DNA from 2 places in the Streptomyces sp. NPDC101165 genome. Region 1 is predicted to be linked to the other one. Evidence: riboswitches for the same ligand, from Rfam matches in the RefSeq annotation. Region 1 holds a riboswitch; the other holds the start of a gene.
What was found. A riboswitch is a leader RNA that binds a small molecule or an ion and turns the genes downstream of it on or off. The one in region 1 is predicted to bind FMN.

Region 1 (4,488 bases):
GCGGAGCGCTAGGCCTGTCTGACGTTCCCGCCTGCCCCGTGGCGTCTGGCATGCCCCCCCACGCTCGGATTAGCGCGCGGGGGGACCCCCATGCCGCGTTGCCGAACCGCCCGCGTGACTCCTCCCCCACTCTCGACTTCGCTCGTGCGGGGGCACCCCCATCGCCGCCGCGCGGGCCGTCCTCCGGGCGGACGACGGGAATGGTCAGGCAGGCCCTGGAGCCTGTCGTCCAGGGCGTCGGCGGAGCGTCGCTCGTGCCGGGGCGTCACTGTCCGAAGCGGCGGGCCAGGTACTCCTCGAACGTCCCCTTGCCCACCGCCTGCTCCGGTGCCAGATGGCCGCCCGCGCGGAAGGCGCGGTACGTCTTCCCGAACAGCGGCATGCCGAGCACGGGCCGGCGCCGTCCCGTCGCCCGGAGGCAGGCGCGGGCCAGCGAGTCGAGCGTCCGCACTTCGGGCCCACCCATGTCCGGCACCCGCCCCGCCGGTGCCGCGAGCGCCAACTCGGCCAGGCGGTCGGCCACTTCGGCCACCTCCACCGGCTGGTCCGACACCCCGGACGGCACCAGCACGACGGGCGACTTGGCCAGTCCCTGGACAACCGTCACCACCAGGTCGTGGAACTGCGTCGCCCGCAGCACGGTCCAGCCGAGCCCCGACTCCTCGATCCGCCGCTCCACCGCGAGCTTGGACCGGTAGTAGCCGAACGGCACCCGGTCGACGCCGACGATGGAGATGTACACCAGGTGGCCCACCCCGGCCCGCCGCGCCGCCGCGATCAGGTGGTCGGCCGCCTGTTCGTCGCCGCCGCGCGGAGAGCTCGCGCAGTGCACGACCGTCTCCACGCCGTCCAGGGCCGCGTCCAGGCCGGGCCCGCCCTCGCGCAGGTCGACGGCGTAGGGCCGGCTGTGCCGGCTGAGCACCCGCAGCTCGTGCCCCTCCGCCCGCAGCCGCTCGGTGACGAGCCGTCCGAGCGTGCCGGTTCCGCCGGTCACCAGGATCGTGGTCATGCTGTTTCCGTCCCTCCGGACTCCGGGACGCCCCGGCCGGAGCGCCCTTCGTCAGCTGAGACCGCGCAGCCCCGGGAAATGTGACAAGCCCCGGCGAGCCCCGGTCACGGGCGGGTCAGCTGCCGCCGCACATACTCCAGCTTGTCCGGGTTCATCACGGCCCACACGCCCACGACCAGCCCGTCCACCAGCTCGAACTCGACGATCCCGACGAGCGTGTCGCCCACCCACGAGGCCACTCCGATCGCGCCGTTGACCTCGACCACCGTGTACTCCAGGCCTACGGCGAAGCGCTGCGAGGCGCCCGCCGCGAAGCGGGCGACCTTCTCCCGGCCCACGATCGGCCGCAGGGCCGCCGTGACCTTGCCGCCGCCGTCGCTCCACCAGGTCACGTCCGCCGCGAGCAGCTTCTCCAGGCCGGTGAGGTCACCCTCCCGGGCCGCCGTGAGGAACGACGTGACCAGCTCCTCCCGCCGCTCGGGAGCGGGGTCGAACCGGGACTCCGTCGCAGCCACCCGACCCACCGCCCGCCGGTACACCTGACGGCAGTTGGCCTCGCTCAGGTCCAGGACGCCCGCGATCTCCCGGTGGCCGTACCCGAACGCCTCGCGCAGCACGTACACCGCGCGCTCGGTGGGCGTCAGCCGCTCCAGCAGCACCAGCATCGCCATCGAGACCTGCTCGCGCGCCTCCGTCGACTCCAGCGGCCCGAGCGTCCCGTCGGAGGTGACCACCGGCTCCGGCAACCACTCCCCGACGTACTCCTCGCGGCGCGCCCGGGCCGAGGTCAGCCGGTTCAGGCACAGGTTGGTGACGGTCCTGGCGAGCCACGCCCCGAGATGCTCGATGACCGCGCGGTCGGCGCCGCTGAGCCGCAGATACGCGTCCTGCACCGCGTCCTCCGCCTCCTGCGCGGAGCCGAGCAGGCGGTAGGCCAGGCCGAACAGCCGGGGGCGGTGGGACTCGAACTCGTCGGCGAGCAGGGGTGGCGTCGTCATGGGCCCACCCTGTCAGAGGCATGACGACCCGGCGGCGGGCAAGGGCCGTCGTCACCGCCACCGGGCCCGCCCGCACCCTAAAAGGACTAGACCAGTACGGTCAATGGGTCCGGACCAAGGTCAACCCTCGCTCTCCGTAGGGCAGTTGACCAGGCCGGTTCCAGTGCGCAAGTCCAGCGACACGTGCTGTGAGGGAGCCCACACCCTCCGCCTGCCTGGAAGGCGACCCGGCGTGGCACACTGGCCGTGTACCAGAAGCAGCGCACTCCGGGGTCGGTGAAAGTCCGAACCGGCGGTTACAGTCCGCGACCCGGTCGCTTCCAGCGGCCGGTTGACCAGGTGAAATTCCTGGACCGACGGTTAAAGTCCGGATGGGAGGCAGTGCGCGGCGGGCGGGCATGTTCGTGTGCGCGCCGCCGTATCTGGGCTCGTCCGTGTGCGGACGGGTCCCTTTTCGGCGTCGGCTGAGCCCACGGAGTTGCTCACCCGTACATTCTGTCGTCATCGACAGGCCCCGGAGTCCGTGCCCTAACGAGGCAGGAGGACCCGGGAAGTGTTCACCGGAATCGTCGAAGAGCTGGGTGAGATCACCGCCGTCGAGAATCTCGGCGACGCCTCCCGTTTCCGGCTCCGCGGCCCAGTCGTGACCGAGGGCGCGCAGCACGGCGACTCCATCGCCGTGAACGGCGTCTGTCTCACCGTCGTGGAGCACGAGGGTGACGAGTTCACGGCCGACGTGATGGCCGAGACCCTGAAGCGTTCCAGCCTGGGCGTGCTCACCGTCGGCTCCCGGGTCAACCTCGAACGCCCCACCGCCGTGGGTGCGCGCCTCGGCGGGCACATCGTGCAGGGCCACGTGGACGGCACCGGTCAGGTGCTGGCCCGCACGCCCTCCGAGAACTGGGAGATCGTCAGGATCTCGCTGCCCGCGGACCTCGCCCGCTACGTCGTCGAGAAGGGCTCCATCACCGTCGACGGCATCAGCCTCACCGTCGTCGAGGCGGGCCCGGACTACTTCACCGTCAGCCTCATCCCGACCACCCTCGACCTGACCACGCTCGGCCACAAGCAGCCCGGCGACCCGGTCAACCTCGAGGTGGACGTCATCGCCAAGTACGTGGAGCGGCTGCTCGCGGCCGGTCAGGGGGCCGGCCGGTGAGCTGGCTGAACTCCGAGGCGCTCACCATGTTCGGCCAGCACATCATCTGGTCCGACATGGTCGGCAACATCCTGGGCCTCATCACCCTCGCCCTCGGCTGGCGCCGCTCCCTGTGGACCTGGCCGGTGCAGTTCCTGTCCGGCCTCGTCCTCTTCGCCGCCTTCTACGGCCATTTGACCGGCAGCGCCGGCAAGCAGGCCGTCGTCATGGCCGTCGCCCTGTACGGCTGGTGGCAGTGGCAGCGCAGCAGGGGCACGGCCGAGGACGGGCACATCGCCCCCCGGTTCGCCACCTGGCGCGAGCGCGCGGCGATGCTCGCCGCTGCCGCCGCGGGCACCGTCGCGGTGGCCCTGCTGTTCACGGCCTACCCGAAGCTGTCCTGGGACCCCTGGCCGGACGCCTACATCTTCGTCGGCACCATCGTCGCCATGTACGCCCAGGCCAAGGGCATGGTCGAGTTCTGGTTCGCCTGGCTGCTCGTCGACCTCGTCGGCGTGCCCCTCAACTTCGCCAACGGCTACGCCTTCTCCGGTTTCGTCTACGTCATCTACGGCGCGCTCGTCCTGTGGGGCATGCGCGACTGGTGGCTGCGCTCCCGCCGGACCGCGCAGCCGGTCCTGGAAGGAGCACCGGCATGACTACGGCACCCGTCCTCTACAGCCCCGACGACATCGAGGACTTCACGCTCGACCCGGTCGAGCAGGCCATCGCCGACATCGCCGCCGGCCGCCCGATCGTGGTCGTCGACGACGAGGACCGCGAGAACGAGGGCGACCTCGTCGTCGCCGCCGAGAAGGTGACCCCCGAGATCGTCGCCTTCATGATGAGCGAGTGCCGGGGTCTGATCTGCGCGCCCATGGAGGGCGACGAACTCGACCGGCTGCAGCTGCCGCAGATGGTCGCGGACAACACCGAGTCGATGAAGACGGCGTTCACCGTCTCCGTCGACGCCTCCGCCGCGCACGGAGTCACCACCGGCATCTCGGCCGCCGACCGCGCCACCACGCTCCAGCTGCTGGCCGACGGCGTCGCCGAGCCCACCGACTTCGTCCGCCCCGGCCACATCTTCCCGCTGCGCGCCCGGGAGGGCGGCGTCCTGGTCCGCAACGGCCACACCGAGGCCGCGGTCGACCTCGCCAGGCTCGCGGGGCTGCGCCCGGCGGGCGCCATCGTGGAGATCGCCGGTGAGGACGGCCGGATGCTGCGGCTGCCCGAGCTGATCCCGTTCGCCCGCAAGCACGGCCTGACGATCATCTCCATCGAGGACCTGATCGCCTACCGCCGAAACAGCGAGCCCACCGTCCGCCGCGAGGCCGAGACCC
Region 2 (4,488 bases), on a different contig from region 1:
ACGGAGGCTGAACGTACCGCTATTGACGTCACCATCAGGCCGTCCGACCGGCTCTATCCGGTCGAATGGGTTCGCCTCTGCGCCGATCCCGATGTCCTGCGCCAATGCGCCAGGTCGGCCAACACGCTGCTACGGCGCAGTGCCGCCTACAGCCGACATCTGCCTGTCGACGCCATCGACCTGCTGTCGAAGGACGACGACTACCCCGTGCGACTCCTGCTGTGTGAGAACCAACCGACTGTCGACGGCGAGGTAGTGCTGCAGACGTACCTGGACTGCAAGGTCATCACCAAGGGTGCTCTGCTGCACCACCCGAACTTCCCGCGTGCGGGCAGCGGACAACGCTTCGCCGACGACCCAGATCCAGAGAAGCGATGGCTGGTGGGGCTCGACGCCGAAGCGCCCGTCGACGCCGTGGTCCGATTGCTCGCCGACCCCGACGATCGTGTACGTGCCATGGCAGCCGCACACCCCGCACTGCCGACCGATCTCATCCTCCAAAGCTGCGGGAATCCGGAGACCTCCTCCCACGCCCTCAGCAACCCAAGCCTGCCCACGGAAGCCATGCACCAATACCTGGACGATGCAGGCGTCCCTCGCTGACGCGGACAGATCAGAAACAGTGCGAACGCCCCCTGTCCCGGCACACTGTTGAGCGCTCGAGAGGGGCCATGAACTCTCTTGGAGTGAGGAAGCAGTCACCGTTCGCACCTGAGTGACAGATCTGACGCTCCATCCGATGTGTGACTTGTGGGGATGGTAAGCACAGTGGTGCCGATGATGCAGGCGATGCGAATCATGTGGCGCACATGTGATGACCTTCACCACGATGTGACAGAAAGCGAGAGTCCCTACGCAAGGGCGCGTAAGGACCGCATCCATCTCATCTGCACCTGTGGAGGTACCGAGTGCGACCGTTCACCCTCAACTACACCTTGCCGAAGGCGTTTCCGACCGTGGTGACGCCGTACCACTTCGACGAGTCGCGTCAGTTGAACGTGCTTCCCGACGGCCGCCCGGCCGTCAGTGACCCGGACCTGCTGCTGGCTGTCGGTACGACCACGTCCACCGCCGGTTCCCAGACCCACTTCGATGACTGACGCTCCGTAATCGAATGACCGTACTGATCCTCACGTCCAACGAGGACGTGACCGCCGACATGGTGGTGGCCAAGCTGCACGAGATGGGAACCCCCGTCGTACGGCTGGACCCTGCCGACCTGCCGGACAAGGTAGTGCTGTCCGCCCACTACGCCCACGGCGACTTCAACGGACACCTGTCCGTGAATGGACAGGTGCTCAGCATGGGAGGTCTGCGCTCCGTATGGGTGCGCAGGCCCGGCGAACCGGCGGCGCACGCGACGAACCCCTCGCCGTGGCTGGCCGCCGAGACCCGTCAGGCGCTGTTCGGAATGCTCTTCTCCACCTCCACGCGATGGATGAACCATCCACGCAACGCCGATCGGGCCCGTCTGAAGCCTTGGCAGTTGAAGATGGCTCACCTCAGCGGCTTCACGGTACCGCCGACCGTCTTCACCACGGCGCCGCGCTTGGCACGGCAGTTCGCTGAGGAGCACCAGGACGTGGTGGTGAAGTCGGCCTCGGGGCCGCCGCCCGGTGACCCCGGCCTGGCCCTGCCCACCACCCTGATCGGCCCCGACGCGGACTTCTCGACCGTAGCGGCCGGCCCCACGCTGCTGCAGCGTTACATACGCAAGCGCGCCGACATCCGTCTGACCTGTGTCGGCACTCGGCTGTTCGCCGCACGAAAGACGGCCGAGCCGGGCCAGGTCGACGGGCGCTACGGCGACACCGAGCACGCCTGGGAGACGGTCCCGGTACCCGAACGCATCGGCCGGTCGGTGCTTGAGTACCTCGTGCTCGCCGGACTGGCGTACGCCGCCTTCGACTTCGCCGAGGACGAGGACGGCGTCTGGTGGTTCCTGGAGTGCAATCAAGGTGGCCAGTTCGGCTTCATCGAGCTGGAGACCGGGCAGCCGGTATCGGAGGCGGTCGCTCTGTGGCTGTCACAGTGCACGGCGGCCAGCCGTGTACCAGAGCTCCACTGGTGAGGCGACCACCGCGCGAGTGCCACCCCGACTTCACGCACGGCAACGTCCGGTGCCAAGGGCACTGCTGTGTGTGGGGCGGGCCTGCCGCGAAGGAGGCCATGAGCGCGGCTTGATCACCTACGTCCAGCTGCCCTCACAAGCATGCCGCGGCGGCCGACCATGAGGCTGGTGAGCATCGACGCCGAGACGGTGCAACCTGCGTCGATACCGCCGTGATGCCGAACACACCACAGGACGAGACGGCTGTGCCATGATCGGCGCTGAGTGTTCGCGCGCTCCGGGGTCGGTGTAATTCCGAGCCGGCGGTGAAAGTCCGCGACCCAGCCGAAGCCATCGGCTGGTTGACCTGGTGGAACTCCAGGACCGACGGTGAAAGTCCGGATGGAAGGCAGTGCGCCGCGACACAGTGGTCCCCGGTCGGGCATCGAGCGCCCGTACCGGGACTTGGTGCTCGCTATCCCCGGAACGGCGTCTGTGCACGGGGGCGAGCTGTCATCCGCCAACTCCCGCCTGCATGGCACGTCGTCCATTACGGCAGGCCGTCGTGTGCCCGTGCTCGGACGAGTGCCTGCCGTATGGCCGCGTTCTCTCGCAGATCAGTGCATCGCCCGGACACACCTGTCGGGGCGGTCCCGACCGCAGGAGAGCACATGCCAGCCGCAGTTCACACCACGACCGACCGTCTGCAGTTCGTCGCGCAGGCCATCGAAGCCTTTCGCCGCGGCGGTTTCGTCATCGTTTTCGACGACGAGTCCCGTGAGAACGAGGGCGACCTCATGGTGGCCGCCGAATACACCGACACGGACGCGATGACGTACATGCTGGACCACACCTCGGGGGTGGTCTGCGCGGCGCTGCCGTACCAGCGCTGCACGGACCTCGACCTGCCGCAGATGGTGAACGACAACTCCGGGCTGCACGGCACGGCGTTCACCGTGTCCGTGGACCTGATCGCCGGCGGCACCACCGGCATTCCCGCCGACGAGCGCGCTCGTACCTTGCAGGCGCTCACCGACCCGGCCGCACAGGCAGGAGACTTCGCGCGCCCCGGCCACATCTTCCCCGTCCGAGCCGCGCGCGGCGGGGTACTGGAACGCGACGGGCACACCGAGGCCGCCGTGGACCTCTCCCTGCTCGCGGGACTGTCCGGAGTAACCACGATGTGCGAGATCGTCCGGCCCGACTGGGCCATGGCCCGTCACAGCGACCTGCAAGAACTGGCCAAGCGCGAAGGGCTGCCCCTGATCTCGGTAGGCGACGTCGCGGCCTACCGGCATGCGCACGCGTCCGCATCGCAGCATTCCTGAACCTTCTCGTGTCCACGTAGCACGCGTGCAGACGGGCCAAAGCGCCGGTCTTCGCCGAGGCCTCCAGGTCCTCACCGTCGCCGCGCCGGTCTCGGCGGCATCGGTGAGGGTCTTCAGGGTCTTCACCTGGGCAGCCAGCCAGCGTGACGGCCGACGGTCTGCGGCCTCGATCACCGAGGTCCAGGCTGCCGTCAGGACCGCAGTGTCCCGGCCATCCACGAGATGGGATGCGCCGAGGGCCATGACGGTCGAACGAGGGCAGAGCCACCTCGAGCGCCGACTGCCGCGCCCGCCATGGGGCGTGTCCGATCGTCATCGCCGACGTAGACGAGGCCTGTCACCATGCTGCTGCTCCCCCGTATGCTGCCGACCGCTTCTCCGGCCGTCCGACGATCTAACCCTTGGGCGGGCTGCAGCAATGGGATTGCCGTCAGCGCGCATACGGAGCGCCGCAGTCGCTTACGGCACCTGCTAGGAACGGCCGGCGCGCGCGAGCGCTGCAAGCCCAGAGACGCGCGGACGTAGGCCGCTTCTTGGTCGTCCCCGGCCGGCGGGCGACGGCCCAGCGCGGCGTCGGCTGTGGAGGGCTTCCGCAGGGGCTGCGGGCCTCATTACCGGCCGTGACGCGCCCATCGACGGCGCGGCGGGCCTGTGGGTCTCGTCAGGACGGGAGGGCGCCGAGCTGACGTAGCTGCGCGAGGACGTCGACGACACCCCGGAGCTCGACGATCCGCCCGTCGACGAAGCGGAAGATGAAGATCTCGCTGTAGGTGACGGTCTTTCCGGTGGGCGGCAGGCCCTGGTACTCGCCCCGGTGGGTCCCGGTCACCGTGTTCCTGACGACGACCTTGTCGCCCTCCGTGATCATCTCCTCCATGGCGACGTGAATGTCGGCGAACGCGCGCAAGAGCACCTCCCACACCCGCTTCAGGGCCTCTGCACCCGTCACTCCCATCGGTACCGGCGTGTGGAAGAGCAGATCCGGTGCGACGAACTCGTCGATGGCCTTCGAGATGATTCCCGGGTCGCCGGTGTTCACCGCGGAGTGGAAATGGCTGAGCCTCGCTGTGTTGCTGGTTGCCGCGGCTGCCGACATGCGCTCTCGGAGGA

Region 2: it holds a riboswitch for FMN, as region 1 does, so the genes downstream of both, ribB (3,4-dihydroxy-2-butanone-4-phosphate synthase) here and ACIRVH_RS13410 (riboflavin synthase) in region 1, are expected to answer to the same signal.

Annotation. Positions count from the first base shown of each region.
Region 1 covers NZ_JBIWPG010000005.1:410,067-414,554, forward strand. The annotation lists gene ACIRVH_RS13395 (ROK family transcriptional regulator) at 1-12, shown strand, start outside; gene ACIRVH_RS13400 (SDR family oxidoreductase) at 266-1,009, opposite strand; gene ACIRVH_RS13405 (RNA polymerase sigma-70 factor) at 1,114-2,007, opposite strand; FMN riboswitch at 2,266-2,396, shown strand; gene ACIRVH_RS13410 (riboflavin synthase) at 2,561-3,166, shown strand; gene ACIRVH_RS13415 (nicotinamide riboside transporter PnuC) at 3,163-3,804, shown strand; gene ACIRVH_RS13420 (bifunctional 3,4-dihydroxy-2-butanone-4-phosphate synthase/GTP cyclohydrolase II) at 3,801-4,488, shown strand, end outside.
Region 2 covers NZ_JBIWPG010000035.1:56,722-61,209, forward strand. The annotation lists gene ACIRVH_RS44300 (hypothetical protein) at 1-603, shown strand, start outside; gene tgmA (putative ATP-grasp-modified RiPP) at 909-1,100, shown strand; gene tgmB (ATP-grasp ribosomal peptide maturase) at 1,115-2,071, shown strand; FMN riboswitch at 2,340-2,470, shown strand; gene ribB (3,4-dihydroxy-2-butanone-4-phosphate synthase) at 2,722-3,378, shown strand; gene ACIRVH_RS44320 (ester cyclase) at 4,040-4,474, opposite strand.